Regions from separate parts of the Paraburkholderia sp. 2C genome, predicted to be linked through region 2. Evidence: predicted binding sites of a transcription regulator. Region 2 holds the regulator's gene; the other holds the start of a gene.
What was found. The regulator LexA, encoded in region 2, represses DNA repair genes until DNA is damaged. The targets are predictions, from matches to a motif close to ACTGTATNNNNATACAGT.
Positions count from the first base shown of each region.

Region 1: a site for LexA is predicted at 12,320-12,337, ahead of ACYPXD_RS33390 (ATP-dependent helicase). Genes of this name have one in related genera too.

Region 1 covers NZ_BAAILL010000080.1:30,340-45,722, forward strand. Annotated here, with positions in the region: gene ACYPXD_RS33330 (DUF6600 domain-containing protein) at 1-2,633, opposite strand, end outside; gene ACYPXD_RS33335 (ArsR/SmtB family transcription factor) at 2,982-3,698, opposite strand; gene ACYPXD_RS33340 (hypothetical protein) at 3,939-4,088, shown strand; gene ACYPXD_RS33345 (acyl-CoA thioesterase) at 4,170-4,676, shown strand; gene fumC (class II fumarate hydratase) at 4,738-6,138, opposite strand; gene ACYPXD_RS33355 (phospholipase D-like domain-containing protein) at 6,190-7,740, opposite strand; gene ACYPXD_RS33360 (hypothetical protein) at 7,739-7,999, shown strand; gene panS (ketopantoate/pantoate/pantothenate transporter PanS) at 8,262-9,239, opposite strand; gene ACYPXD_RS33370 (MATE family efflux transporter) at 9,416-10,807, opposite strand; gene ACYPXD_RS33375 (RNA-binding S4 domain-containing protein) at 10,934-11,167, opposite strand; gene ACYPXD_RS33380 (hypothetical protein) at 11,525-11,923, shown strand; gene ACYPXD_RS33385 (hypothetical protein) at 11,989-12,249, shown strand; gene ACYPXD_RS33390 (ATP-dependent helicase) at 12,373-14,610, shown strand; gene ACYPXD_RS33395 (DUF4088 family protein) at 14,766-15,383, opposite strand, start outside.
Region 2 covers NZ_BAAILL010000045.1:29,936-45,318, reverse strand. Annotated here, with positions in the region: gene ACYPXD_RS22035 (DUF3820 family protein) at 1-62, opposite strand, end outside; gene ACYPXD_RS22030 (MFS transporter) at 59-1,531, opposite strand; gene mnmH (tRNA 2-selenouridine(34) synthase MnmH) at 1,758-2,849, shown strand; gene ACYPXD_RS22020 (permease) at 2,985-4,037, shown strand; gene ACYPXD_RS22015 (hypothetical protein) at 4,384-4,806, shown strand; gene ACYPXD_RS22010 (ABC transporter permease) at 4,851-5,681, opposite strand; gene nodI (nodulation factor ABC transporter ATP-binding protein NodI) at 5,757-6,671, opposite strand; gene ACYPXD_RS22000 (universal stress protein) at 7,106-7,573, shown strand; gene ACYPXD_RS21995 (DUF2939 domain-containing protein) at 7,601-8,257, opposite strand; gene ACYPXD_RS21990 (hypothetical protein) at 8,508-8,873, opposite strand; gene lexA (transcriptional repressor LexA) at 8,979-9,629, opposite strand; gene ACYPXD_RS21980 (sulfate ABC transporter substrate-binding protein) at 9,938-10,987, shown strand; gene cysT (sulfate ABC transporter permease subunit CysT) at 11,132-12,037, shown strand; gene cysW (sulfate ABC transporter permease subunit CysW) at 12,034-13,008, shown strand; gene ACYPXD_RS21965 (sulfate/molybdate ABC transporter ATP-binding protein) at 13,021-14,127, shown strand; gene ACYPXD_RS21960 (CysB family HTH-type transcriptional regulator) at 14,149-15,075, shown strand; gene ACYPXD_RS21955 (asparaginase) at 15,160-15,383, shown strand, end outside.

The DNA of each region.
Region 1 (15,383 bases), on a different contig from region 2:
TCATCATGGCCGCCGCCGGTCGCCCGCTGCTCCTGATGCTGCTGAGGCTGCGGTCGCGGTTGCTGCACCGGCTGCGGGCGGGGCTGAGGCTGAGGGTGAAACTCGGGCCTCGGCTGTTGAACCTGCTGCGGGCGCGGCTGCTGAGCCGGCTGTGGGTGGAATTCAGGCCGCGGCTGCTGCACCTGCTGCTGCGGCCTCGGTTGCTGCGCGGGTTGCTGCATCGGTTGCGGGTGGAACTCGGGCCGCGCCTGCTGCGCTGGTTGTTGCGCCGGCTGTTGCGCCTGCTGCGGCCGCATCGCCTGCGGCTGAGCCTGCGGAGGACGCAACTCCGGCTGCTGTGCGTGTTGCGGCACCGGCGCCTGCCCCTGGACCGGCGGCCGCGGCGCGTTCGCCTGCGGATTGAATTCTGGCCTTAGCTGTTGTCCGGACGTCTGCCGCGCTTGCCCCTGCCCCTGCGGCTGCTGGCCGGTGCCTTGCGCGAACGGTTGTTCCGGACGGCCGCCGCGCGGTTGTCCCATCGGCGTATGTGGCTGTGTCCACGCCGGCGCCGGGCGTTGACCTTGCGGCGCGTTGCCCAGCTGCTGCGGACCCGCGCGATTGCCCGGATTCGGCGTTCCGCCCGGCATGCCGCCCGCGAATTGCGGCGGCCGCGGCACGCCGTTGCCCGGCCGCGCCTGCGCATTCGGTTGCTGCGACGCGCCGGCGCCCGCCTGCGCGGGCATCGGCGGGCGACCTTGCGCGGGCGCGCCGCCCGTGATCGGTTGCGGATGCAGCACGCCGTTCGGCTGACCACCGGGTTGCCCACCCGGCTGCCCGCTCAACTGTCCAGCCGGCCGCCCATCCGGTTGGCCATTGAACTGGGCATTGGGTTGACGCCCCGGGGGGTGCCCGCCCGGCTGTAGACCGTTCGGTTCGCCCCGAACCGCGCCGTTCGCGAAACCCGCTTGCGGTGGCATCCCAGGCCGCTGTGCGGCGCCTGCCGGGCCGCCAGGCACCGCTCCCGGTCCACGCGCCGCGACCAGCCGCACATTGGGCTGCGGACCGCCCGCCGCGCCAATCCGCTGCCCGCCAAAATGCGCCGGCACCGACGTATGCACGACCGGATTGCCCGCGCCCGCCACACGCCCGCCGCCATGCGCGAATTGCTGTGCGAGATGGTCGCGATACGCAGGCGGCACGTCCGGACGGCGCGTCGCCACGACCGGCCGGCCAGCCGCCGCCGCCGGCGGCCGGAACGCGGCGTTGCGCATGCCCGGCCCGAAGCTCTGCCGGACCGGCGCGATGCCCGGCGCCCCCGCGTTGAAGCGCGCGTTATGCCACTGCCGCGGATCGACCTTCTGCGCGAAGCGATTGACCGGCTGCCCGTGCACGAACGCCGTTGCCGGAACGCAGGTGATCGCATGCGGCGCGCGGTAATTGACGTACGTATTGCGGATGTTCGTGATGCGGTTGTGCACGTAGATCGGCCGGTTCACGCGGTCGTAATAGCGCGGGCTCCAGCCGTGCCCCCAGTGCGGATGCCATGGCTCGCCCGGACCGAGCGCAAACCACGCGAGCCCGGCCGTCGCCACGCCGCCGACCGCGAGGCTCACCCCCCAGTCGACGCCGCCGGGGCCGCCATCGCCGACGAACGCGACGAGCGCCGGCGCATAGACCGGCGGCTCGCTGACGATCTCGCCCGGCACCCACGCCCACGCGTTGCCGACATAGGCCCAGCGGCCGTAGTGATACGGCGCGAAGCCCCACGGCGCGTCGTCGACCCAGGTCCAGCCCCACGGCGCCTGCCAGACCCAGTGGCCGTCCTGATACGGCGCCCAGCCGGCCGGCATCTGGTTCGGCGTCCAGACCGCGCCGTACTGCGGGTTCTGGCTCCACGTGCCGTTCGCATCGAGATCCTGGTAGCCGGGTACGTCGCGCGACACGTAGCGCGCGGACACCGAGTTGTCTTCCGCGGCGTCGCGGCTCGCGGCCCACTGGTCGAGCGCGTCGGGCGCAGGCGCGCCGTTGCTCGCGACCTGCTGCAGGTTCGTGCCGGAAAAGCGGATCTGCTGGCCCGCGGCGACCGGCAATTGGCCGCCGTCGCCGTAGACGGTCGCGCTGCCGCTGCGTACGGTGACGGTGGTTTCGCTGCCGTCGGGCGCGACGTCGACGCGATAGTCGCCGGGGCCGCCGATGCCGAGCGCGAGATTCGGCGTATCGATCTCATACGACGTGCCGGCCGGCAGTTCGCGCACGCGCGTCGACAGCGTGCCTTGCGCGACTTTCAGCTGCGTGCTGTCGTCGTCGAGATTGAGGATGTCGACATTCGTCGATTCGCCGATGCGCACGGCGGTCGAGCCGATATGCAGCTCCGAGCGCGCGCCTTTGTCGTTCCATAGCTGATCGCCGGTCGTGAGCGGCCGGTTGACCTGCGCATACGACCAGTCGGTTGCGCCGGCCGGTTCGGTCGTGACGGTGCCGGCCATGTAGTTCAGGCGCGCGACGCGGCCAGGCGGATCGGCGTCCTGCGCGTCGGCCGGTTGCGTGGAAGCGGGCGCGGCCTGCCCGGCGGCGTCGGGTGGCGGCGCTTCCTGTGCGTAGACGCGCGGCGCGCCCGACGTGACGAACAGCGCGGCGGCGACTGCTGCAATCATCGTGGCGACGGCGGGCGAGGCGGGGCGGCGCCGGGTGCCGATCAGTCGTGCATACGGACGTGCGCCATTGGCCGCAGCGGCGGTCCTGCCGCCCTCTTCAGCTTCATCCGGGCGTTCCGCGCGGGCATTACGGAAATTCGAAGAACCGGGTGTGTGCGTTTTCATTAGTGTGACTCCGTCGGGTGCCACGCGAGACGGCACCGTGTGAAATCACTGTACCCGCGGCGCGTATTTCAAGACGCGCTCATTTGTAAGCTACCCGGCCCGCGCTGTAACAAGACGTGTCGCGCGATGCGCAGCCGCTTCGCACCGGGCCGGCGGCATGCAGCGCTCGCGTGGCGCACCGCATTATGCGCCGCGCAGGAAGTCGTCGAAATGACGGTGGCCGGCGGGCGTCACGCGCAGCACGCGTGGCCGTTCGGTGCGCTCGACAAAGCCGTGCGACGACCACGCATCGAGCAGCGCCGCGCCGAGCGCGCCGCCGACGTGCGGGCGGCGCTCGCTCCAGTCCGGGCACGTGCACGCGAAGCGGCGCCGCAGCGTACGCTGGCTCGCGACGTCGATACCCCAGCCGGCCAGCTGCTCGGCGCCGGCGGGCGTCGCATCGAGCCGGTCGCCTTCGCGCGTCAGCAGCCCGCCGCCGATCAGCCGCTCACAGACGCGCACCGCCAGTTCGCCGGCCATATGGTCGTAGCACGTGCGCGCATAGCGCATCTCGACGGGCACGGTGCGCGCGGGGCGCGGCGTCGGCCGCTGCGGCGCGGCGGCCTGCGCGAGATTCATGAGCGCTTCGATCGACGCCGCGATATCGGGCGAGGCGATCCGGTAATAGCGATGCCGGCCGCGCACTTCGAGCGCGAGCAGGCCGCCGTCGGTGAGGCGGGCGAGGTGGGCGCTGGCCGCCGACGGCGAGAGGCCCGCGATCAGCGTCAATTCGCCCGCGGGCCGGGCGGTGCCGTCCATCAGCGTCCACAGCATCGCGGCGCGGCCGGGATCGGCGAGCAGCGCGCCGATGCGGCTCAAGCCGGGGAATGGGCCGGTGGCTTCGGTAAGCGGGTTGATCATCGGCAGGTTCTCGCGGTTCGTCAGTCGATGCGGCGGGGCACGGTGGAGGTGCGGCGCGCACCGGCCATGGCGCTACTTTAGTCCCCGCTCGCATTCGACGTTTCAGGCTTGAGCGAAATGTCGGATGTGACGGGCGGTCGGTCGCGCTGCGAGAGGCCGCGCCCGCAACAGGCCGATCCGCGTGGCGCCACCGCGCCAGGCTAGAATCCAGAACGGGTGTTATCCGGGACACGCAATCCGATGAAAGTCATTCTTGCCGCTTGCGCGGTCATTGCCGTGCTGTCGTGCGCCGCTTGTGCGCAAGGCGGCGCGAGCACGCCGGTTGGTTCGTCCGGCAGCAGCATCGAGATGTACGGCACGGTCGACGAAGGCGTCACGGTGCGCAAGTAACGCGAGTCGCGGTTTGCGGCCCGTTTTTTACAGCGCTCGTATAATCGGCTCCTTTCAATTTGCAGATCGACCGGAGTCAAGATGAGCACCCCTTCCGCCGCGCAGCTGGATCGTTCGGAAACGACCTTCCGCTTTCTCGCCGAGCCGACATCGGTCAACTTCGGCGGCAAGGTGCATGGCGGCGCGCTGATGAAATGGATCGACGAAACCGCCTATGCGTGCGCCGCGGTCTGGTCGGGCCGCTATTGCGTAACGGTCAGCGTCGGCAATATCCGCTTTCGCCGGCCGATTCACGTCGGCAACCTCGTCGAGCTGCGCGCGCGCGTCGTCGCGACCGGGCGCACGAGCATGCATCTCCACGTGTCTGTGTTCGCCGGCGACCCGAAGGGCGGCGAGCTGATGCAGACCACCGACTGTCTCGTCGTGATGGTCGCCGTCAACGAGAACGGCAATCCGCTGCCGGTGCCGGCTTTCGTACCGGTCACCGACGAGCAGCAGCGTCTTGCGAAGTACGCGATGGATGTGAAGGCGGCGCTCGACGCGATCGTCGAACTCAAGCCCGAGGAAGTGGCGCAGGGGAAGGTTTAAAGCAGGCGGGGCGCACGGCAGCGCGCGCCGCCGTGCGTTGCCGCATCTTGCATTACACGGCTCAGCCCTGCGCGCTGCCGACCATCTCGTGCGGCCGCACCCATTCGTCGAATTGCTGTTCGGTCAGATGGCCGAGCGCAAGTGCGGCGGCCTTCAGCGTCGTGCCTTCCTTGTGCGCCTTTTTCGCGATCTGCGCGGCCTTGTCGTAGCCGATGTGCGGATTGAGCGCGGTCACGAGCATCAGCGATTCGTTGAGCAGCGTATCGATGCGTGCGTGATTGGGCTCGATGCCGACCGCGCAGTTATCGTTGAAGCTCAGCGCGCCGTCCGCGAGCAGGCGGACCGATTGCAGCACGTTATGCGCGATCATCGGCCGGAACACGTTGAGTTCGAAGTTGCCGCTCGCGCCGCCCACATTCACGGCGACATCGTTGCCGAACACCTGGCAGCACAGCATCGTCATCGCTTCGGACTGCGTCGGGTTCACCTTGCCCGGCATGATCGAGCTGCCCGGCTCGTTTTCCGGAATCGACAGTTCGCCGAGGCCGCAACGCGGGCCGCTGGCAAGCCAGCGGATATCGTTCGCGATTTTCATCAGGCTCGCGGCAACGGTCTTGAGCGCGCCATGCGCAAAGACGAGCGCGTCGGCCGCGGCCATCACCTCGAACTTGTTCGGCGCCGACACGAACGGCAGTCCCGTCAGCTTGCCGATCGTCGCGGCGACCTGATCGGCGAATTGCGGATGCGCGTTCAGGCCCGTGCCGACCGCGGTGCCGCCCTGCGCAAGCTGATACAGATGGGGCAGCGTCGCTTCGACGTGGCGCATGCCCTGATCGAGTTGCGCGACATAGCCCGAGAATTCCTGGCCGAGCGTGAGCGGCGTGGCGTCCTGCAGGTGCGTGCGGCCGATCTTCACGATGCCGGCGAACGCCTTCGCCTTGCTGTCGAGCGTATCGCGCAGCGTCTTCAGCGCGGGCAGCAGATGCTTGACGATGCCGACCGCGGCCGCGATATGCATCGCCGTGGGAAACACATCGTTCGACGACTGGCCGCGGTTCACGTCGTCGTTCGGATGCACGAGGCGCGCTTCGCCGCGCTTGCCGCCCATCAGCTCGCTCGCGCGGTTCGCGATCACTTCGTTGAGGTTCATGTTGGTCTGCGTGCCCGAACCCGTTTGCCAGACCGCCAGCGGAAACTCGCCGGCGTGCTTGCCTTCGATGATTTCGTCGGCCGCATGCACGATCGCCTTCGCCTTGCTCGCATCGAGCACGCCGAGGCCAAGATTGACTTCGGCCGCCGCGCGCTTGATCACCGCGAGCGCATGGATCAGTTCCGGCGACTGCTTCTCGGTCGAAATCTTGAAGTTCTGCAGCGAGCGCTGCGTCTGCGCGCCCCATAGACGATCGTTCGGCACCGCAATCTCGCCGAACGTATCGCGTTCCATCCGTACATCTTCGGTCATGATGTCACTCCGCTTGAAGGTTTGACGACGGCGCGCGGCGGGCGCACGCCGTCAAAGCTGGTCGTCGACTGGTAAAAGCAAGAATAAACCTGTCAGCACATTCCGGTAGAGACCGGCATTCGGGTCCACGTCGTAGGTGACGGTGTGGCCGTCTTCCTCGTCGGTCCAGACGAGGTGATACGGGCTCTCGGGTCCGCGGAAATAGAAGCGCGACGGATCGGCGAGCATGACGTGATAGCTGGACTGCGGGCCGGTCACGTGATCGAACAGCGTCGCGACCTGTTCGGCGAGCGGCGGGCTATGGATCACGAGCCCGAGTTCGGTGTTCAGATGCGCCGAACGCGGGTCGAGATTCATCGAGCCGATCACGAGCGTCTTGCGATCGAATACGAGTGTCTTTGCGTGCAGGCTCGCGCGCGACTGCGAGCCGAACATGCCGGCGCGCACGTTTTGCTCCTGCAGGGGCTTGAATTCGTAGAGCTCGACGCCGGCCCTGAGCAGCGGATCGCGATACGGGCTATAGCCGGCTTGCACCGCGACGGCATCGGTGGCGGCCAGCGAATTGGTCAGCACCTTTACCTTGACGCCGCGCGCGGTGAGGCTCGCGAGTGCTTTGACGCCCGCGTCGTGCGGCACGAAATACGGCGACGTGATCAGCACTTCCTGCTGCGCCTCGCTGACGAGCTCGGCGATGCGCGCAATCACGGGGCTCCTGTAGTCTTCCTCGGGCAAGCGGACTTTCGCCGGCGAATCGGCGTTGAATTCCGCCGGCGCCCACGTGAGGCCGAGCTCGTCTTTCTGGATTTGCGAGGCGAGCGGTGTCGCGTTGAGCGGCTTTGCGTTATACGGGTCCGCGTTCTGATGCCAATGCGCGCGCAATGCGTCGCGCGTTGCGTCGAGCTGCTTCGGATCGAACTTCTGCCGGTTCAGCGCACGCAGCGGGTACGCGCTGCTGTCGTTCCAGTATTCGTCGAAGCTTGCGGAGACCTTCGCGGTGATCGGGCCCGCGGCGAGCACATCGATATCGCGGAACTGCAGCGTCGGGCTCGCGCTGAAATACTCGTCGCCGAGGTTACGGCCGCCGACGATCGCGAGCTGGTTATCCGCGATCATCGCCTTGTTGTGCATGCGCCGCGTGAAGCTGCCGATCTGCGTGAAGAAGTTCTGGGTGCGCTGATAGAAATTGCCTTGCGCGCTGCCGAACGGGTTGAACACGCGGATCTCGATGTTCGGATGCGTGTTCAGCGATGCCATGACGTCGTCGAGATCCTTGAAGTTCAGGTCGTCGACGAGCATGCGCACGCGCACGCCCTGGTCCGCCGCATAGAGCGCGGCGGCGAGCAGCAGCTTGCCGGTCGTGTCCTCGTTGGCGATGTAGTACTGCATGTCGAGCGTTTTCGTCGCGGCGCGCGCGAGCGCAATGCGCATCTGCAGCGCTTCGGTGCCGCTCGATAGCACGCGAAAGCCCGACTGCTCCGGATGCGCGGCCTCGGGCGCAGCAAGCGCGGCGCCCAGCGGCGTGGCCGTCGATTGCGGCAGCGCGTGCGAGACGGGCGGGTCGAACGACGACGCGGGCGGACGCGTTGCGCAGCCGCTCAACATGAGAACGGCGGTGGCAGCTGCGGTGGTAACGGCGGTGGTAAATGCGGTGGTAAATGCGGTGGTAAATGCGGCGGCAGTGGTCCTCGTGGCGATGAACGCGACGCGGGCCAGCAATATCGATGTTGCGCGCGAGCGGCGCAACGTGGAAAGCGTACGAATTACCGGAGCAAGAACAGACAGGACCGACCATGCGCCGCATGGCGCAATTTTGGGACTTCGACGATCGTACGACGGCACGCTGACCCTCCCCATTTTTTGACTTCGCATGAACGCCTCGCGGCCTGGCGTCGCGTTGGGAAGGCCATTCTAAGGGGAATCGGCAAAGCGGGTCGGGAAGGTGGCAAGCGTTGTGCCGTCGTCGCGGCGGTCGTCGTGCGAGGCGATGCGCAGGCGCATACGCGCTTGCGTGCGAGCCTGTGTCGTGTCGACGCAGTGTGCCGACGAGATGCTGCGATCCGTCGGATCGACGTCGGGCGTGTCGCGTCGCGCCGCCCACATTCGATGCGGCGCGCGCAGCGCGGTCAGCCGCGTTCGCCGTCGAGCGTGGCCGCGCGCCCGGTTTGCGTCGCCGTTCGCGCCTGATGCGCGCCGCGCGTCGGCCGTCCTGCCCAGTAGCCCGCGAGCAACGAGCCCGACAGGTTGTGCCACACCGAAAAGAGCGCGCCCGGCAGGGCCGCGATCGGCGCGAAATAGAGCTTGCCGAGCGTCGCGGCAAGCCCGGAATTCTGCATGCCCACTTCGATCGCAAGCGTGCGGCAGACCGCTTCGTCGAAGCCGAGCAGGCGTCCACCCCAGTAACCGCCAAGCAGACCGATACCGTTGTGCAGCACGACGCCGAGTGCAACCGTGAGACCCACCGACGCGATGCTCGGCTGCGTGCCGCCGACCACGGCCGCGATGATCAGCAGGATCGACACCATCGACACGAGCGGCAGCACCGGCTCGATACGGCGCACGAGCTTGCCGAACAGATGATTGATCGCGAGGCCGATCACGATCGGCAGCGCGACGATCTGCAGGATGCTCATCAGCATGCCGCGCACGTCGACGACAATCGACGCGTCGACGTAGAGGCGCGTGAGCAGCGGCGTCGCGAACACGCCGACGAGTGTCGATAACGCGCTGATCGTCACCGACAACGCGACGTCGCCGCGCGCGAGATAGATCATCACGTTCGACGCGGTGCCGCTCGCGACGCTGCCGACCAGCACCATGCCGGCGGTCAGATCGGGCGGCATGCGCAGCATCTTCGCGATTGCCCACGCGGCAAGCGGCATCACGAGATAGTGCAGCACGATGCCGGCGACGACGGGCGCGGGCCGCGTGAAGACGCGCTGAAAATCGGCGACCGATAGCGTGACCCCCATCGACAGCATGATCAGCGTGAGCAGCGCGGTGACGTGCGGGGCGATGCCGGCGACGGACGCGGGCGCGAAGTACGCGGCGAGCGACGCGAGGACGGCCCACAGCGGAAAGAGTCGGGTAACGCGGGAAAGCATCGAGGCGGTCCTGTTGTTTTAGCTGGCGTCTGGTGGTGTGTGGAGCGCATTTTACCGGCGGCGCTCGATGGAGCGACAACTGACTGGCGGACCGGCGGGCTGGTTGCGCACGCAACGAAATCGATGCGCCCGCGCCGCATCGTTTCCTGACGGACACGACGCGGCCGCCGTTGCCGTTACGCCTGCACGGCCGCGATATGCCGCGCGCTGATGCGGTGAAAGCGCAATGTCATCAGGACTGCCACGCTCGCGAGCCCCGCGGCGAGTCCCCACCACAGCCCGCGTGCGCCAAGCCCGAAATGAAACGCGAGCACGTAACCCGTTGGAAAGCCGATGCCCCAGTAGCCGAAGGTGGCGGCGAACATCGGCACGCGCGTGTCCTTGAGCCCGCGCAGGCAGCCGGAGCCCACCGTCTGCATGCCGTCGACAATCTGAAAGATTGCCGCGACGCCGAGCAGCGAACTCGCGAGCGCGACGGTTTGCGCATTCGAAGGGTCGTCGAGATGCAGATAGAGTCCGACGATCCAGTGCGGCGCCGCGACCATCACGAGCCCCGATAGGGACATGAAGCCGACGCCAAGCCCGAGCGCGACGAACCCCGCATGGCGCGCCGCCAGCGGTACGCCCGCGCCGGACCAGTATCCGACGCGCACATTCGCGGCCTGACCGATCGCGAGCGGCACCATAAAGGCCACCGACGCGACGTTGAGGGCGATCTGGTGCGCGGCGAGCTGCGACTCGCCGAACAGACCGACCATCAGGCCCGTCGCGAGAAACAGCAGCGATTCGACGCCGTACGTGATCGCGACGGGCCAGCCGATGCCGAACAGTTCGCCCATCAGCGGCACGTTGGGCCGCGCCGCGGTCACGAAGTGCCGGTAGCGCGGCCGCAGGTGCAAGAGCGCCATCAGCATCAGCGCGGACAGCCAGACGGTGATCGTTGTCGCGACGGCGGACCCGAGAAAGCCTAGACGCGGCAATCGATATGCCCCGTGAATGAGGCCGTAGTTGAGAAAGCCGTTGAACACGACGCTGCCTACCGATACCCACAGCAAACGCTTTGCCGCGCCGATCGCCGGCAGGAACGAGCGCATCAGCCCGACACCGATCAGGCTCGCGGGCGCGCCCCAGCGCAGCACCGCGCAGTACTCGCCGATGTGCTCGGCGAGTACTGCCGGTTCGCCGAACGTCGTCAGGATCGGCGCCGCGAACGACAGCAGCACGAAGGCGGGAACGGCGAGGAGGATGGAGAGCGCAAAGCCGGTCCAGTAGATATGCGGTACGCGTTCGTCGGCCTGCGCGCCGCGCGCGTGGGACACGCTGACGCTAACGGACGTCAGCACGCCCTGCAGCAATGTGACGACGACGAAGAACAGGTTCGCGCCGAGGCCGCCCGCCGCGAGCGCATCGGGGCCGAGCGAGCCGAGCAGCACGGTGTCGGTGACGCTCATCGCCATCTGCGACAGCTGCGCGATCGCGAGCGGCGCGGCGAGGCGCGCGGTATCGGTGGCATGTCGCGTTAGCGAAGGCGGCCCGGCAAGCGGGCGGGATAGACCGGATTGGGACATGACGGCAGCGTGGCGCGGCGCCGGGTGCCCGGCGCGCGCCGCATGTAATGTTTTTGTCGTGAAGCGAACAGCTTATTGCGTCGCGCGGCGGCTGTCGATCAGCACGCACGTTTGTGGTGCGAAATCTTAGCGGTGCTGCGCTGACGCTTCATGGACCGCGATGCGCGTATCGCCGAGCAGCACGACCTGGCCCGCGCGGATCTTGCACGTTTTACGCAGTTCCACCTGGTTATCCACTTTTACCGCGCCCGATGCGACGAGCCCCTTCGCGGCCCCGCCGCTGTCCGCCAGACCGGTGAGCTTCAGCAGGTTGTGCAGTTCGACGTAGTCGCCGGTCAGCGTGAAATCGAGGTTGGGCATGGCAGTTGCGGAAAAGGACGACGCATGTCGTCGCGGGACGACGCGGTGAATCGGAAAGGATTCGCATCATAAGCGAAAGCACGGGGCCCGTCGCCCTGTTGTGGAAAGCGCGTGCGAATTTGTTTCACCGACCTGAAAGAGGCGATTGGGACCGAGATGTGATGCAGTTGTCAGAAAATGAAACGGTAAGTAACAACGTCGTTTGATCACGAACTTTGCTCAGAAAAACGCTGTCCTTAGGATGGTTTGCTGCATTTTGCATCGGGCTGCACGAGAGGCCCTACCATCGGGCCACCCAAAGGACCGGGTGCGCGCTCCAGCGTGACGTCCGGCGCACAACCTTCAGAGAGGATCGCCATGACCCAGCTTCGTTCGCTGCTGATCGGCAGCACTATCGCCGCGCTGGCCACGACCGCCGCCGTCGCGCAGACCTCGAATACACCCCCGAATGCGCCCGCCACGGCGCCCGCCGCGCAGGGGGTGCAGATGCCGGCGCCGGCCGGCACGCCGCCGCCGCGGCAGACGCTGACCGCGCCCACGCCGCCCGATCCGCTTGTGCAGAAACGCGATGCCGACGCCCGGGCCAACGCCGAATACCGCGACGCGAAAAAGGCGTCGAAGGCGCAATACCAGGAGCAGGTGAACAACGCGAAGAACAACCGCGCCGCGGACCGGCAGGCCGCCGCGAACCAGTTGAAGACCGATTTGCAGTCGGGCAACGGGACGCAGGTGCCGGATGACGAGACCAAACACTGAGCGGGGCGCTCATCGAAGCGCCCGCCGCATTGATCGATCACTTTGACTGAAGGAGGGAGAACGTCATGACTAAATCGACCCACCGGTTGCTTGCCGCTTTGATCGCGGGCAGCGTGTCGACATTCGCGTTCGCGCAGACATCGCACGATCCGGCCAGCGAGCCGGTGACGCACGCCGATAACAAGGCGGCGAAGGAGCAGGCGAAGGCCAACAAGAAGGCCGCGGTCGCGCAGGCGAAGGCGGATCGGGAAAAGGCCGATGCGCAGTCGGATGCCGATAAGGCCGCGGCCGATGCGCGCGTGAAGGACGCGAAGAAGCAGGAGTAATCGGATCCCTGCGCGGCGGCCAGCGGCTGGCCGGCGTGCGCGTCGAAAAAAAGGGCGCTTGTCGGCGCACATTGTATGGATATACAGTATGCGTCGCCCTGACTCCTATTCCGTTCGCACGCCGTGCCCTCCGCCGCCGCTCCCACGTCCGAGTCCGTCTTTACCGCGTCTGGCACCGGTGCGCCGGACGCCTCTGCCTGGCTAGCCAGGCTCAACGACGCACAGCGCGCGGCCGTCGAATACGGCGCCAGCGACGTGACGCGCCCGTCCGGCGCATTGCTCGTCATTGCGGGCGCGGGCTCCGGCAAGACCAGCACGCTCGCGCATCGCGTCGCGCACTTGGTCGTGAAGGGCGCGGACCCGCGCCGCATTCTGCTGCTGACGTTTTCGCGCCGCGCCGCCCTCGAGATGACGCGCCGTGTCGCGCGCATCGCCGGCGACGCGCTCGGCGCGCGCGCGGCGCTTGCGCAAGGCCTGACCTGGTCGGGCACGTTTCACAGCGTCGGCGCGCGCCTGTTGCGCGAGTACGCGGACCTGATCGGCCTCGCGCCAACTTTCACGATCAACGATCGCGAAGACTCCGCCGATCTGATGAACCTCGTGCGCCATGAGCTCGGCTTCTCGGCGAAGGAGCGCCGGTTTCCATCGAAGTCCACCTGTTTTGCGATCTATTCGCGCGTCGTCAACACGGGCGCGTCGCTCGGCGACACGCTGAACAGTAGCTTTCCGTGGTGCCGCGAATGGGAAGCTGACCTGCGCGCGCTGTTTGCCGCCTACGTCGAGGCGAAACAGAAGCAAAGCGTGCTCGACTACGACGATTTGCTGCTCTACTGGTCGCATATGGCCGCGGAGCCGTCGATCGCGGCCGATCTGTCGGGCCGCTTCGATCATGTGCTCGTCGACGAATATCAGGACACCAACCGGCTGCAGGCGTCGATCCTGCTCGCGCTGAAGCCCGACGGCCGCGGGCTGACCGTCGTCGGCGACGACGCGCAGTCTATCTATTCGTTTCGCGGCGCGACGGTGCGCAACATCCTCGATTTCCCCACGCATTTCGATCCGCCCGCGAAGCAGGTCACGCTCGAACGCAATTACCGGTCGACGCAGCCCATTCTTACCGCGTCCAACGCCGTTATCGGGCTGGCATCCGAGCGCTTTACGAAGAATTTGTGGACCGACAAGGCATCCGCGCAGCGGCCGCGCCTCGTCACGGTGGCCGACGACGCCGCGCAGGCGAGCTATGTCGTCGAACAGGTGCTGGCCGCGCGCGAAGCCGGCGTCAAGCTGAAGTCGCAGGCGGTGCTGTTTCGCGCCGCGCACCATAGTGCGGCGCTCGAGATCGAACTGACCCGGCGCAATATCCCGTTCGTGAAGTTCGGCGGACTCAAGTTTCTCGACTCGGTGCACGTGAAAGACGTGCTCTCGGTGCTGCGCTGGGCGGAGAATCCGCGCGACCGGGTGGCGGGTTTTCGCGTCGTGCAGTTGTTGCCGGGCGTCGGGCCGGCCACGGCAGCGCGGGTGCTGGATGCGGCGGCCGGCGCAGCGGCGGCTGGCGCTCCGGTTGCCGGGATTTCGGCCGCGGGCGAGGGGGGCGATGGGGGCGATGGGTCGGCTGGCGACGCGGTTGTCTTGCCCGCGCAAACCGGTCCCGCTCGGGCGCTCGCCAGCTTCACGCCACCGCCGCGCGCGCTCGAAGACTGGCCACCGTTCGTCGCGCTCATGTCCGCGTTGGGCGAGCGTACGTCCCAGTGGCCGGCCGAATTCGAACTGATCCGCCGCTGGTACGAACCGCATCTCGAGCGCAATCATGAAGACGCCGTGGTGCGTCACGCCGACTTGCTGCAAATGGAGAGCATCGCCGGCACCTATGCTTCGCGCGAGCGTTTCCTGACCGAACTGACGCTCGATCCGCCCGACGCCACGAGCGGCGAATCCGGCGTGCCGCTGCTCGACGAGGACTACCTGATCCTGTCGACCATCCACTCCGCGAAAGGCCAGGAGTGGCGCAACGTGTTCGTGCTCAACGGTGTCGACGGCTGTATTCCGTCGGATCTCGGCACCGGCAGCGACGAGGAAATCGATGAAGAGCGGCGTCTGCTCTATGTCGCGATGACGCGCGCGAAGGAAGACCTGCATATCGTCGTGCCGCAGCGCTTCTACGTGCACAACCAGACGCATCTCGGCGACCGGCACGTATGGGCGTCGCGCACACGTTTTATCCCGGTGGACCTGCTGCCGCTGTTCGACGCATACGCGTGGCCGCCCGCGCCGGTGGCCGCCGCGCCGACCGCGGCGGGGCTCGCGGCGGCCGCGCAGGCGAAACTGGAGATCGCGGCGAAGCTCAGGAAGATGTGGGCGTGAGCGGGGCGCCGGGCGCGGGGGCTTGAGCGTGGCGCCGAGCGGCGCGCCGGATAGGGCCCTGCGCGGGGCAACCTGTACGGCAACCTGGCTGGCCGCTCAGGTCGCTACTCAGGCGCTACCCGGGTCGCTACTCAGGTGGACACTCAGGTGAACATTCAGCGCGGCTGCCGCTGCTGCTGCTGTTGCTGCGGCGACTGGGGACGCGGCGCCGGCATAAAGAAATTGCGCAGCCACGCGGCAAGCCGCGTGAACACGTCGTACGGCTCCTCGACGAAAATCTCCGGCTTGAGCAGACGCAGGTATTCCATGATCTGCTGCGCTTCCTGCTTCTGAAACGAGCCATGCGTGATGCCGAGACGCAGCAGTCCGCGCAGTTCGCCGAGCTTTTCGCGCGCGGTGCTGCCGAAGCTCGTCTCGCAGGCGACCTTCGCCTCGTACACGCGCTGGCGCAGCGATTCCGCGAGCCGCCACGCGGGCGTCTGCATCGACTCTTCAACGGCCTGAATGTCCTGTGCCGCGGATTTGATCTGCGCGGCAAGCGGGTCGACCAGATTCGGGCTGCATTGCGCTTCGTTGACGATCGCCGTCGCCCATTCGCGGCATTGCTTCGCCAGCTCCTCGGGCGTCCATTCGGAGCGGGACGCGAATGCAAAACCGAAGTCCGTCGCCTGCCGCATCAGAATCGCGACGACGTCGGGGAACTCCTTGTCCAGCGTACGTTTGGCCCATGCGTATTGGCCGCCCTGCAGCATCCGCTGCACGGCGTGCTCGGT
Region 2 (15,383 bases):
TCCTTGTATTTACCGAACGGCATAACGCGCGTGACCAGCAGCTCGAGGTCTTCGGGCTTCATCGCGCGGCTCCGGTGCGGGACGGGCGATGCCCGCTCACATGCTCGCCGGCGCGCGCATCGAGCCCGAACACGTCGAAGATCGAAGCGAGCCCCACCACGGAAACAAGCAGGAAAGCCACGCTGAAATCGGCATTCGTCACCGACTGCGCGCCGTGCCCATGAAGCCATGCGGCAACGCGCAGCGCGATCGCGCCGAGCGCGACGCCCATGCCGATCGTCAACTGCTGGACCGTGCTCGATAGCGTCGATGCGCCGCTCATCTGCTGCTTCGGCACATCGGCGAAACTGAGCGTGTTGATCGCGCCGAACTGCAGCGAACGCACGAGACCGCTCGCAAACAGCACCGCGACGATGATCCAGTACGGCGTTTCGGCGGTGAGCAGGCTCATCGCGGCAAGCGACAAGGCGGCCAGCACGCCGTTGACGAGCAGCACGGAGCGAAAGCCGTAGCGGCGCATCACCTGCGACGTGACGAGCTTCATCGACAGGTTGCCCGCGAATACCGCGAGCGTCAGCAGCCCGGAACGGAACGCGTTCATGCCGAAGCCGAGCTGGAACATCAGCGGCAGCAGAAACGGCACCGCGCTGATCGACACGCGAAACAGCGACCCGCCCGCCATCGATGCCGCGAACGTCTTGACGCGCAGCGCGCTCAGCTCGATAACCGGATGCGCGGTGCGCCGCACATGAAAGAGGGCGGCCGTGCCCGCCACGAGTCCAATGGCGAGAAAGGCGAGCGCTTGCGGCCAGCGCGTATCGACGCGGCCAAGCAACTCCATCGCGTACATGACCGCCGTGCCCGACAGCCCGCACAATATGAAGCCCAGCACGTCGAACGGCCGCCGCCCGGTGCTGCCCGCCGCGTGGATAAAACGCCACGCCAGCACGATGCCGATGAGCCCGAGCGGCAGATTCACATAGAAGATCCAGCGCCACGACGAGTAGGTCGTGATAAATCCGCCGAGCGGCGGCCCGATGACGGGCGCGACGAGCCCCGGCCACGTGACGAACGCGATCGCCCGCATCAGCCCGTCTTTTGGCGTCGCGCGCAGCACGGCGAGCCGCCCGACCGGCACCATCATCGCGCCGCCGATGCCTTGCACGACGCGCGCCGCGGTAAAGCTGACGAGGCCGTCGGTCATGCCGCACATGACCGACGCCGCGGTGAAGACGGCGAGTGCCGCGGTGAACACGTTGCGCACCCCGAAGCGGTCCGCGGCCCAGCCGCTGATCGGAATGAACACCGCGAGGGTTAGCAGATACGACGTGATGCCGATCGAGAGATCGACCGGATGCACGCCGAATGAGCGCGCCATCTGCGGCAGGGCGGTGGCGATGATCGTGCCGTCGAGATTCTCCATAAAGTACGCAGCCGCGACGAGCATGACAATCAGGGTGGAGTCTTCTGAACGGGCGGCGGCGGTCGGCGAATCTGACATCGGGTAACGCTCCGGGGCGGCGGGAAGCAGAGTGGGGTGAACGCTCGGGGCGACATTCTACTGATCGCAACGGTTTTCGTCGTCTTCGCATGCAGCCATATCGCATCGCACACGGCGATCTATCGACGCAACGCGATGCGCCTCGCGCACTGCTCATCGCCGACGGGCATCGCATGAGATAATCACGGATTCGCAGAATCCGTGCGCGCGGGTACCCCGACTACGCACGGAAATGCCCTTTATTCGCGTGTCCAAATTGAAAAGTCTGCTTGCGCCGCTCGACGAACTCGCGCGCTTCGATGAAATTATCGACGTGCGCACGCCGCTCGAATTTGCCGAAGATCATATTCCGGGCGCATTTAATGCACCGGTGTTATCGAACGAGGAGCGCGTGATCGTCGGCACGATGTATAAGCAAGTGTCGCCGTATGAAGCGACGCGCCATGGCGCCGCGCTCGTATTACGCAATATTGCTCACCATCTGGACACCACCTTCGCCGACCGGCCGCGCAACTGGCGTCCGCTCATCTATTGCTGGCGCGGCGGCAAGCGTTCCGGATCGATGACAACGCTGTTCAACATGATCGGCTGGCAGGCGCGGCAACTCGATGGCGGCTACAAGACGTACCGGCGCTCGGTGCTCGACAGGCTCGCGACGCTGCCGCAGCGGTTCGACTACATCGCGCTCGTCGGTCATACGGGCACCGGCAAGACGCGGCTTTTGCACGCCTTGCGCGACGCGGGTGCGCAGGTGCTCGAACTCGAAGGGCTCGCATGCCATCGCGGGTCGTTACTGGGCGCATGGCCCGACCGGCCGCAGCCGTCGCAAAAGGCCTTCGATAGCGCGCTGATCGGCGCGCTTGCGCAATTCGACTCCGCGCGGCCGGTGTTCGTCGAATCCGAAAGCCGGCGCATCGGCGCGATCACCTTGCCCGATGCGCTGCTCGAACGCTTTCATCGGGGCGCATGCGTGGAGATTCGCGCGCCGCTCGACGAACGCGTGGCGTTCCTGCTCGAAGACTACGGCCATCTGTTCGACGACCGGGCCGGATTCCAGCGGCAACTCGCGCATCTGATCGGTCTGCACAGCCGCGAGCAGGTGATGCGCTGGCAGCAGATGATCGACAACGACGCACGCAGCGAACTGTTCCACGAACTGCTCGAGCGGCACTACGATCCCGCGTATCAGCGCAGCAGCCGGCAGCACTTCAGCGAGCTTGCGCATGCGCAGCAGTTCACGTTCAGGCCGATCGCCGGCGATACGCTTGACCAGGCGCGTGCACTGCTCGCGCAGTTATCGGTGTCGGTCAGCGCCGACGAGGCAAAGATGGCGCACGCATCGACGTAACCGATCAGGCGAGCGGCCGTCATAAGCGCGCCAACATAAGCGCCGACATAAGCGCCAACATAAGCGCGCCGACATAAGCAACCCAACAAGCACCAACAAAAGCAACCAGCAACATACGCATCAGAGGACGACCAGATGAATACCACGCGACAAGCCGCCCCGGCATCGGGATGGCTGATCTTCCTGCTGCTTGCGGTGGCGGGACTTTTTTATGTGAAGTGGTTTCCGTACTATCACCGCGCATTTACGGCGGCGTCGACGCACTCGATCGGCTCGTCGATCCTGATGGGCACGGCGGCGAGCCCGCCCGCGCCGTCGCTCGATGCGGCGCTCGGCTATGCGTGGGCGTACGGCAAGGCGATCTGGCAGGCGATGGTGCTGGGCCTGCTGCTCGGCTCCGCGGTTCAGGCACTGCTGCCCGCGCATTGGGTCGCGAAAGTGCTCGGCAAGACGGGCTTTGGCAGTGTGGCGGCAGGCGGCTTGCTTGCGATTCCCGGCATGATGTGCACGTGCTGCGCGGCGCCGGTCGTGGTCGGCTTGCGCGAGCGCCAGGCCTCGCCGGGCGGGGCGATCGCGTTCTGGCTCGGCAACTCGGTGCTCAATCCGGCCACGCTCGTCTTTATGGGTTTCGTGCTCGGCTGGCAATGGGCAGGCTTGCGGCTTGCATTGGGCCTATTGATGGTGTTCGGTCTCGGCTACCTCGTGAACCGGCTCGTGACGCCCGGTGAAGCCAGCGCGGCCGACGCGCGCCTCGCCGAACTGGCCGCGCGTCAACAGGACGGCAACGCTTTTGCCCGTTGGCTGACGATTCTCGCGCGCATGGCGGTGCGCCTCGTGCCCGAATACCTGGTGCTGGTTTTGCTGCTTGGCGCGGCGCGCGCGTGGCTGTTTCCGCAGATCGGGCCGGCGATCGGCAACGATATCGGCTGGATCGTGGCGTTCGCGGTCGCCGGCATGCTGTTTGTGATTCCGACGGCAGGCGAAGTGCCGATCATTCAGGCGATGCTGACGCTCGGCATCGGCGTCGGCCCCGCGGGTGCGCTGCTGATGACGCTGCCGCCGATCAGCGTGCCGTCGCTCGCGATGCTGGCGCGTTCGTTCCGGCCGCGCGTGCTCGCGATCGTCGCGGCGGCGGTGGTGGCATTCGGTATCGCGGCGGGGCTGCTGGCGGTAGGACTGGGCTTGTGAATGACGCGCTGCACGGCGGATGGCAGTGCCGGCAGGCGTTTGAAGGCGAGGCAGCGGGAAGGCGCAGGCAGGCATGTCGAATGGAAGCTACCGGGACGCCACCCGGGAAGCAATCCGCGGGACGCTACATCATCGCCTGGCGACATTGGGCGATGCGGCACGTCAAATGGTTTCAAACCCGTTTCAGGCCGTTTCAACAGTTTCAGCCGGTTTCAAGCCGCCTCATACGGTCGAATCTCGAACTACACTGGGTGGAGCCGGGGCGGCCAGGGGCGGCAGATTGCCGGTCGGCAATCCGGTAGGCGATTATTCACAGTCAAAAGACGATCGAATTCAGGACAGACGCATGGCGCAACAGAAGACCAATCCGAAGCTCGAGCAGGCGCTCACGCGTGGAGACCTCGCGATCCGCCAGGCCAATTCCGCGCGTGCCACCGCCTTGCTGCGGGCGCTTGGCAAGATGATCGTCGAGGCATCGGCGACAATCGGCGTCGAGGCATCGACATCGATTCCGGACGGCGACCGCATCTACGATCCGGACGAAGGCGTGTGGCCGCAAGCCTTGCTGGTCTCGCTCGACGGCCCCGTCGACGAGGCCGATCCGGACGAAGTGCGCACCGTACGCCTGCTGGCCAACGATCCGGGCACCGTGTTTCGCGTCGAGTGGCACCGTGCGGACGGCAAGATCGGCCGACAGGAAGGCGGGCCGTTCGCCACAGTCGCATTTATTTCCGACGTCGATATCCCGTGGTCGGACGACGAAGACTGAGGCCAAGGCCCGGACCAGGGGCAGGGCGATCCGCCGCGGGGCGCTTACCGCATCATCCGGCGGCGCAACAGCACCGCTGAGATCAGAAACGGCACGATCGCGTAGATCGCGAGCACGGCAACGTGCAGCGCGGCGTCGTCGATTGGCCGCGCGAGCATCGCGGGGCGGATCAGGTCCACCGCATGCGCGAGCGGCAGCAGCTGGGTCGCGTATTGCGCGGCGGGCGGCAGTTGCGATACGGGAAAGAACACGCCGGAGAGCAGCAGCATCGGCGTGAGCGCGAGCGTCTGATAGAACATAAAGAAGTCGTACGAGGGCGCGAGCGCGGTGACGATCATCGCGAGACTCGCGAACGAGAGGCCCGCGAGCGCGATGACGGGCAAGGCGACGAGCGTCGCCGGAAATTCGGCGTAGCCGAGCAGACCCGCCACGATCAGAATGGCCGTGCCGGACAGCACCGATTTGCTCGCCGCCCAGATTACCTCCCCGAGCACGATATCGCCGAGCGTGAGCGGCGTATGCATGATCGCTTCCCACGTGCGCTGCACGTGCATTCTTGAAAAGCCCGAATACATCGACTCGAAGCTCGCCGACATCATCACACTCGATGCGACCGTGCCTGCCGCGAGGAACGCGATATACGACACGCCGTCGACGCGCCCGACCATCAGCCCGAGCCCGAAGCCGAGGCCAAACAGATAGATCATCGGATCGGCCAGATTGCCGAACATCGACGCGAGCGCGAGCTTGCGCCACACGAGGTAATTGCGGCGCCACACCGCGACCCAGTTCAGCGCATTGGCGGGCAGCGCCGCGAAGCGTTCGCGCGCGGGCTCGAGCGGGTGGTCGGGCGTGTCGTATGAGCGGGCATCCATGGTCGATGAGTCCTGCCTGGTTCTGATACTTTGATTCTGCTGCTTTGACTGTACTGCCTTTAATCCAGCTGCTTTTTAATCCTGCATCTCGCGGCCGGTGAGCCGCAAGAACACGTCTTCGAGATTCGCGGGGCGATGCAGATAGCGCACGTCATCGCGCTGCTTCAACCGCGCATGCACGGGTTGCGGATCGTCGACATAACAGAAGAGCGTCTCGCCGCTGATGTCGATACGCGTGGCGAACGGCGCGAGCGCATCGCGCAGCGCCAGCGGATCGGGTCCGTAGACTTCGATCACGTCGCAGCCGATCTCCGATGCAATCAGCTCTTTCGGCGCGCCCTCGGCGATCTTGCGGCCTTCCTCGATCACACAAAGCCGGTCGCACAGGCGTTCCGCTTCTTCCATGAAGTGCGTGGTCAGAAGAATCGTTTTGCCGCGCGAGAGCAGCGAACGCAGCCGCTCCCAGATCAGGTGGCGCGCTTGCGGATCGAGGCCCGTGGTCGGCTCGTCCATGACGAGCACGTCGGGGTCGTTGACGAGCGCCCGCGCGAGCGTGAGGCGCCGCTTCATGCCGCCCGACAGTTCGGCGACACGCGCATCGGCCTTGTGCTCGAGCCGCGCGAATTCGAGCAGCGACGGTACGAGTTCGCGCGTTTCCCGGCTGTTAAGGCCGAAGTAACGGCCGAACACGAGCAGATTCTCGCGAACGGTAAAGTCCGGGTCGAGATTGTCGAACTGCGGAACCACGCCGATGCGTGCGCGAGCGATGCGCGCACGCGCCGGGATCGGTTCGCCGCATAGGCTGATCGTGCCGGCATCGGGCGCGGCGATGCCGAGCAGCATGCGCAGCGTCGTTGTTTTGCCGGCGCCGTTCGGACCTAGCAGACCGAAACATTCGCCGACCCGCACATCGAACGACAGTCCGTCGACGACCTTCCTGCCGGCGTAACGTTTTTCGACTCGATGAAATTCGATCGCGGCTTCGGGCATGGGCGCAGAGTCCGGTAACGACGGTTGATTCGACAAAGATTACGGCTGCCGGGGTTGATGGCCAGGCGAAGACAGTGCAACGAAACAACGGACGACGAACGGCAAGCAGCAGCGAAGAGCGGCGAACAGCGGCGAACAGCAAACGCGGCCGCGTGTCCAACGCAGTGAAGCAGCCGTTCACAAGCGGCCCTTGCGAAGCGTTGCCTATTCTAGGCCACGTCTTCGGGCGCCGGACAGCCGCCCCACACGAGCCCCGGGCATTTGTGCCCCGGGTTTTCGCACCCCGGGCATTCGTGCCCCGGATTCTCGTGCGGTGCGGCATACGGCGTCGAACGTGCTCGGGCGCACTTAGCGTTTTCCATCCCTTGCAAGCGCAATTGCGGCGCACCATGATTGACTCGACGTCCGCGATCGGCGCGGAAGGGAGAACGACAATGGCCAGCTACCAGAAAATTCTGCTGTGCTACGACGGCTCGCGCGAAGGCCGCAAGGCGCTGCGTTGCGGTGCGGATCTGGCATTGGACCTGAAGGCGCAGACGCATCTGCTGTCGGTGGTCGACATGCGCTCGAGCATCGCGCAAAGCGCGGGCCTGCTAACCGATGTGGCGTGCGGCAGCTTCGAAAAGACCGCGCGCGACATCCTGCAGGAAGGCGTCGACTGGCTCACCGAGCGCGGCGTCAGGGCGCAAGGGCATTTCGCGTTCGGTCATCCGATCGATGAAATCGCGGCGCTCGCGGAAGAACTGAAGGTCGATCTCGTCGTGGTCGGTCATCGCTGCCGGCATGGACTTTCACGATGGTGGATGGGCGCAGGCAACACGCCGCTGCTCGATCGCGTGTCGTGCAGCATTCTCGTTGCGTGTTCGTCGCCCGACGAGGAGCAGCCGGCCGCGGCGGCATGACACTTGTGCCGGCGCGACCCGCACGGCTTACTCGCCGAGATCGACTCCCGCAAGCTTCCAGGTGAAGAGGCCTTCGCGACGGAAAATCGCGGCGTAGCGTGTGTCGCCGACGCCATGCCGATACGTGACCACGAACTCGTTGATGCCGCGATACCCGGCCGTGGTCTGGGGTGGCCGCGGTGGCTGCGGTGGCTGCGGTGGCTCGAGCGGCGTCGAGCTGTTCTCAGCCGATGGCGCTGACACAGCCGGCGCCGCCGGTGCGGCAGGCCCGCCGCCGCTTGACGAAGCAGCGGGTGCATCCGGCGGCGCCGGCGGCCGTTCGCCGGATTCACCGCGCGGCGGGATCCCGTTCAGCAACGCGGCGACGCCGTCCGGCGTCGCATAGGCATCGACGAGCGGCCCGATCAACGCAACGCCGATCATCGCGCCCAGCGCGGCGAGCGGATTGCCATGGCTTTCCGCGCCGATTCTGCGTCTAAGCAAGGCGCCGAGCTGATCCTTGAGACTCTCTCGGAACGCCGGGAAATCGACATATTCGTTGACCGTTGCCGCATCGCGCGTATCGGCTGCGCGCTTCAGGCGGTCGAGCGCGATATACGGCGATGCATAGGCGAAGGCCAACGCAATCAGAACAACGATGACAACGAGCGTGACCAGCACGGACCGCCTGATGCTGCCGCGCATCTTGTGATTCGTGCCGTGTTTGATGTGAAGACGGACGGTGCGATGACCGATGCAGCCATTTATCGCGCGCTTTGCGCGGCTTGTGCGAACCATCATCGTGCGGGGCGTTCCTTCAATGGGTTGAACAGGGCGGTTTAACGTGGACCCCATTCTCGCTGAAACGATCCCGCACTCTCCTCTACCTCACCGCGTCTCGCTGGTTGGTGACATGCGCGTAGGCGACACGCGCGTGCGCGATGAACGAGCAGGATCAGGCCGCTTGCGCGTGTTCCTCTGCGATGCAGCGGTCGATCATGTTGCACACCGCATCGACGGTGCCGACCATGATGAGACGCGACGGCCCGTGATAAACGCGCACCGGCGCGCGGCGCGCGGGCTCGGCATTGAGCGCGGCGTTCAGCGAAACGCGCGCAAACGCAGGCAACGACGACGGCAGCGACGCGTGCTGCGATGGTGCGTCAGCGTCAATGAGCGACCGCTCATGCTCATCGAAATCGAACAGCGAAGCGGTACGCGGTGCATGCATCGCGTCGAGCACGGCGCACGGCACGAGGTTGCGCAAGTGGCGCAGACGGCCGAACTGGCGGAAGGGCAGCAAGCGGGCGAGGCGTTCCATGAATCTCTCCAGACGGTATTCGGATACTGAGCGGGAACTGAGCGGAAACTGAGCGCAAACTGAGTAGAAAACTCAGCGGAAGCGCTGTGCTAAATCAGCGGGAAATCAGAATTCACCTGGCCGGATCAGCCCGACCGCGATGCCTTCGAGCGCGAAATCCGCGCTGCCGGCTTCGACGAAGATGTTTTCGTAATCGGGGTTCTCAGCGATCAGTTCGATGCCGTTGGGCCGGCGCTTCAAGCGCTTGACCGTGACGTCGTCGCCGAGACGCGCAATGATGATCTGGCCGTCTTTCGCCTCGCTGCGCTTTTGCACCGCGAGCAGGTCGCCGTCGAGAATGCCTGCGTCGCGCATCGACAGACCGCGCACCTTCAGCAGATAGTCGGGCTTGCTCGAGAAGAGCGCCGGGTCGCATGCATAGTGCTGCGCGATGTGTTCCTGCGCGAGGATCGGGCTGCCTGCCGCGACGCGGCCGACGAGCGGCAGCGACAGTTGCATCAGTGCCGCATGCGGCAGCGTGAACTGATGGGGCGCATCGTCCTGGCCGGCGAGCAGCCGGATACCGCGCGACGCGCCGGCCGCGAGTTCGATCACACCTTTGCGGGCCAAGGCACGCAGGTGCTCCTCCGCCGAATTCGCCGAGCTGAAGCCCAGCTCGGCCGCGATTTCGGCGCGCGTGGGCGGGAAGCCCGTGCGCTCGATTGCGCGGCGGATCAGATCGAAAACCTGCTGCTGTCGTGCGGTGAGTTTGGTCATGGCGCCACTGTATGGATAAACAGGTGACTGTATTTTTATACAGTATCGGGCGCTTTTCAAGCTTTACTTTAAGTTCGCCCCGCAACGCGCCAGTCATCTGCCGCAAAAACACCGTTCGACGGCGCCCCGACAGCGAAATCCGTGTCCGAACGCCGCATCCGGCCGTCATTACCACTTTTGCGTATTAAAAAATGAAGAAACATTATTTTTAATGATGAAGCGCGACGGATAGACTGGCCGCAAATCGATATCAGGCCCGGCGGATAAGCAAATCGCTGGGCCTGGAAACACCGGAACGCGGAGAGAACATGGTCTATCGGACTACGGGGTTGGCAGGAAACGTGGCGCAGCGCGCGAGAAAATTCTTCGCTTCAATGGCCATCGGTGCGGCCGCGGTGCTCGGTCTGGCCGCACAGGCGCATGCTGATACGACGCTTCTCAATGTGTCGTACGACCCGACGCGCGAGTTGTACCAGGATGTCAACGCGGCATTCGGCAAGCAATGGAAAGCGCAGACGGGCGAGTCGGTCACCTTCAAGCAGTCGCACGGCGGCTCGGGCGCCCAGGCGCGCTCGGTACTCGACGGCCTGCAGGCCGACGTCGTGACGCTCGCGCTCGCCTACGACATCGACGCGCTCGCGAACAAAGGTCTGATCGACAAGGACTGGCAGAAACGTCTGCCCGAGAACGCCTCGCCGTACACCTCGACGATCGTGTTCCTCGTGCGCAAGGGCAATCCGAAGCACATCAAGGACTGGGACGATCTGATCAAACCCGGCGTATCGATCGTCACGCCGAACCCGAAGACGTCGGGCGGTGCGCGCTGGAACTACCTGGCCGCGTGGGCATACGCGTTGCATCAGCCGGGCGGCAACGAGCAGAAAGCGAAGGAGTTCGTGTCGAAGCTCTACAAGAATGCGGGCGTGCTCGATTCCGGCGCGCGCGGCGCGACGACGAGCTTCGTGCAACGCGGTATCGGCGACGTGCTGATTGCGTGGGAAAACGAGGCGTTTCTGTCGATCAAGGAGTTCGGGCCGGACAAGTTCGAGATTGTGGTGCCGTCGGTCAGCATTCTCGCGGAGCCGCCGGTCGCGGTGGTCGACAAGGTGGTGGAGCGCCATGGCACGCGCAAGCTCGCGGACGCGTATCTGAAGTTCCTGTATAGCGAGGAGGGGCAGGAGATCGCGGCGAAGAACTTCTATCGTCCGCGCTCGAACAAGGTGCCCGCGGCGCTGACCGATAAGTTTCCGAAGCTTAAGCTCTACACGGTCGACGATACGTTCGGCGGCTGGACGAATGCGCAGAAAACGCACTTTGCCGACGGCGGCGTGTTCGATTCGATTTACTCGCCGCAGTAGTTTCAGTGACTGCAACCGATGCAGTCAGGCAGGCGCGCCTTCGGGCGCGCTTTTGAGCTTGTAACCGAAGCGCGCGTTTTCGTATGCGCGCCATGCGCGCGGTGACGCGCGCGATCCGGCAAGACTTTTGAAAGAGTACCCAGCATGACGACGTTGACCTTCCGCAAGCCGAGCGCATTGCCGGGTTTTGGCCTGACGCTCGGCATCACGGTGGCTTATCTGAGCCTCGTGGTGCTGATTCCGCTTGCGTCCACGTTTCTGAAAACGGCGACGCTCGACTGGAGCCAGTTCGTGCGCGCGGTCACCTCGCCGCGCGTGCTGGCGTCCTATCGGCTCACATTTTCCGCGGCGCTCGGCGGCGCGTTGATCAACGCCGTGTTCGGTTTTCTCGTCGCGTGGGTGCTGACGCGCTATACGTTTCCGTTCAAGCGCATCGTCGATGCGATCGTCGATCTGCCGTTCGCGCTGCCAACTTCGGTGGCCGGTATCTCGCTTGCCGCCGTCTATGCGGGCAACGGCTGGATCGGCCGGTTTCTGGAACCGCTGGGCCTCAAGATCGCGTTCACGCCGCTTGGCGTGCTCGTCGCGTTGACGTTTATCGGCTTGCCGTTCGTCGTGCGCACGGTGCAGCCGGTGCTCGAGGAGTTCGAACGTGAGCAGGAGGAAGCGGCGGCATGCCTGGGCGCATCGCGCTGGCTGACCTTCCGGCGCGTGATATTGCCGGCGGTGTTTCCCGCGCTCCTGACCGGCTTTGCGCTCGCCTTTGCGCGCGCGCTCGGCGAATACGGCTCGGTCATCTTTATCGCGGGCAATGTGCCGATGAAGTCCGAGATCACGTCGCTGCTGATCATCACGAAGCTCGAGCAGTACGACTACCCGGGCGCGACGGCAATCGCGGTCGTGATGCTGGTGGTGTCGTTCATCATGCTGCTGCTAATCAATACGCTGCAGTGGTACTTGCAGCGACGCACGAGCCGCAGCGCGTCGGCGCCGCCGACGGCGCCAGGCCTTGCACTGGCGTCAGCAACGCCGGACGGAGGTGCGCGATGAGCGACGAATCCGTCGTGCTGTCGAACACGCGGCGTGCGGCGGCGAAGGCCGCGCGTGTCGACGGTCCGGTTACCGAGCCGCGCGCGATCCGCTGGATTCTGACCGGCATCGCGTTGCTGTTTCTTGTGCTGTTTCTCGTGGTGCCTTTGGCCGCGGTGTTCTATCAGGCGCTCAGCAAAGGTTTCGCGTTCTACTTCGAATCGCTGGCCGACCCCGATGCATGGTCCGCGATCAAGCTCACGCTGCTGACCGCGGCGATCGCGGTGCCGTTCAATCTCGTGTTCGGGCTTGTCGCATCGTGGTGTATCGCGAAGTTCGAGTTCCGCGGCAAGGCGCTGCTCACGACGCTGATCGATCTGCCGTTTTCGGTCTCGCCCGTTATTTCAGGCTTGATCTATGTGCTGCTGTTCGGCGCGCAGGGCTGGTTCGGCCCGTGGCTGCAGGCGCACGATGTGCAGATCGTCTTCGCGGTGCCCGGCATCGTGCTCGCAACGGTATTCGTCACGTTCCCGTTCGTCGCGCGCGAACTGATTCCGCTGATGCAGGCGCAAGGCACCGACGAAGAAGAAGCCGCGCACGTGCTCGGCGCGTCGGGCTGGCAGATATTCCGCCGCGTGACGCTGCCCAATGTGAAGTGGGGCCTGCTGTACGGCGTGATTCTGTGCAACGCGCGGGCGATGGGCGAGTTCGGCGCGGTGTCGGTGGTGTCGGGCCATATTCGCGGACAGACCGACACGATGCCGCTGCACGTCGAAATTCTCTACAACGAATACAACTTCTCGGCGGCATTCGCCGTGGCGTCGCTGCTCGCGTTGCTCGCGCTCGTGACGCTCGGCCTCAAGCTGCTTGCCGAACGGCATCTGTCAGCGGACGTATCGTCCGTGCATGCCGGCGCGCATGCTGCCGCGGCATCCGGCATCGCGGGCGCAGCAGCGCCGTCGAGTGCGGCCGCCGGCCGCCAGGTCCAATAAGGAGCGCTTCAGATGGGCATCACCGTTCGTAATTTGCGTAAGCGTTTCGGCGACTTCACCGCGCTCGACAACGTATCGCTCGACTTTCCCCCCGGCGAGCTGGTCGCGCTGCTCGGGCCGTCCGGTTGCGGCAAGACCACGCTGTTGCGCGTGATCGCCGGCCTCGAGTTCGCCGACGACGGGCAGGTCGTGCTGCAAGGACAGGACGTCGCCGAGGTCCGCGCGCGCGAGCGCCAGGTCGGCTTCGTGTTCCAGCATTACGCGCTGTTCCGGCATATGACTGTGTTCGAGAACGTCGCGTTCGGCCTGCGCGTGAAGCCGCGCCACGAGCGGCCGTCCGAAGCGGCGATACGCGAGAAAGTGCATGAACTGCTCAAACTCGTGCAGCTCGACTGGCTTGCGCCGCGCTATCCGTCGGAACTGTCGGGCGGGCAGCGGCAGCGTATCGCGCTGGCGCGCGCGCTGGCGGTCGAACCGAAGGTGCTGCTGCTGGACGAGCCGTTCGGCGCGCTCGATGCGAAAGTGCGCAAGGAACTGCGCGGCTGGCTGCGTCGCCTGCACGACGATCTGCATATCTCGACGATCTTTGTCACGCACGATCAGGAAGAAGCGCTCGAAGTGGCGGACCGGATCGTCGTGATGAATCACGGGCATGTCGAGCAGGTCGGCAGTCCGCAGGACGTGTACGACCATCCGCAGACGTCGTTCGTCTACGAGTTTCTCGGCGCGGCGAACCGTCTTTCCGGCAGCGTCGACCGGCATGGTTTTGTTGCCGACGGCGCCGGGCAGCCGATCGCTGTCGATGCGGGCTTCGAGGGGCCGGCGCTCGCGTATGTGCGTCCGCACGATCTCGTGCTGTACCCGCGGGCCGCGGGCGGGCATCGCGATGGCATCGCGTTGGGCGTGCGGCGTGTGGTGACGCTCGGCGGGTCGGTGCGCGTCGAACTCGAAGGGCTTCGGAGCGGTGCGGGAGCGGGCGCAGCGGCGCCGGACGGGCGCGCGCCATCGGTGCTCGAAGCGGAGCTCGACCGCGAAGCGTGGCGCGAATTGCAGCTTGCGGTCGGCGATGCGGTGACCGCGGTGCCGCGTTCGCTGCGCGTGTTCCCGGCCAGGACCTGAAAAAACAGTGGAGACAAACACATGAACTTCCAGCAGTTGCGCTTCGTGCGCGAGGCCGTGCGCCAGAACATGAACCTGACCGAAGTCGCGAACGTGCTGTACACGTCGCAGTCGGGCGTGTCGAAACAGATCAAGGACCTCGAGGACGAACTCGGCGTCGACATCTTCATTCGTCGCGGCAAGCGGCTCACGGGGCTCACGGAGCCGGGCAAGGCCGTGCATCAGCTGATCGAGCGGATGCTGCTCGATGCCGAAAACCTGCGACGCGTCGCACGGCAGTACGCGGACCAGGACAACGGCCACCTCGTTGTCGCGACGACGCACACGCAGGCGCGCTACGCGCTGCCGAAAGTGATCCGCCAGTTCACCGACGTGTTTCCGAAAGTGCATCTCGCGCTGCGCCAGGGTAACCCGCAGCAGATCGCGCAGATGATCATCAACGGCGAAGCGGATCTCGGCATTTCGACCGAGGCGCTCGACCGCTACCCCGATATCGTCACGTTCCCGTGCTATTCGTGGCATCACGTCGTCGTCGTGCCCAAGGATCATCCGCTCGTCGGCCGCGCGAACCTGACGCTCGAAGAAATCGCCGAATATCCGATCGTCACCTACGACCAGGATTTCACGGGCCGCTCGCATATCGATCAGGCGTTCACGAAAGTCGGCGCGATGCCCGATGTCGTGCTGACCGCGATCGACGCGGACGTCATCAAGACCTATGTCGAACTCGGCATGGGCATCGGCATCGTCGCGGCGATGGCGTTCGATCCGAAGCGCGACAGCGAACTCGTCGCGCTCGATACGCAGCATCTGTTCGAAGCGAGTACGACGCGCGTCGGCTTGCGCAAGGGCGCGTTCTTGCGCGCTTACGCGTACCGGCTGATCGAGATGTTCGCGCCGCAGTTGAGCGAAGCGGAAATCGCGGCGCAATTGCGCGAGGCGGTTTAAGCGCGGGCTTCGCTTATGGCGTTTGGCGTTGAACGCCTGGCGTTCGGCTTCGACCGAGGCGGCGCATCGCTTACAATCGCCCGCATGAATACCTCACCTTCCTCGCCTTCTTCCGCGCCGCCCAGGGCGTTGCCGCGCATCGCGGTGCTGGCGACCGGCGGCACGATCGCCGGCTCCGCACAGGACGCCACGAGCACGGCCGGCTACCAGGCCGGTGTCGTCGGCGTCGGGCAACTGCTGGCGGCCGTGCCCGCGCTTTCCGCGCTCGCGACCATGCACGCCGAGCAGGTGGCCAGCATCGACAGCAA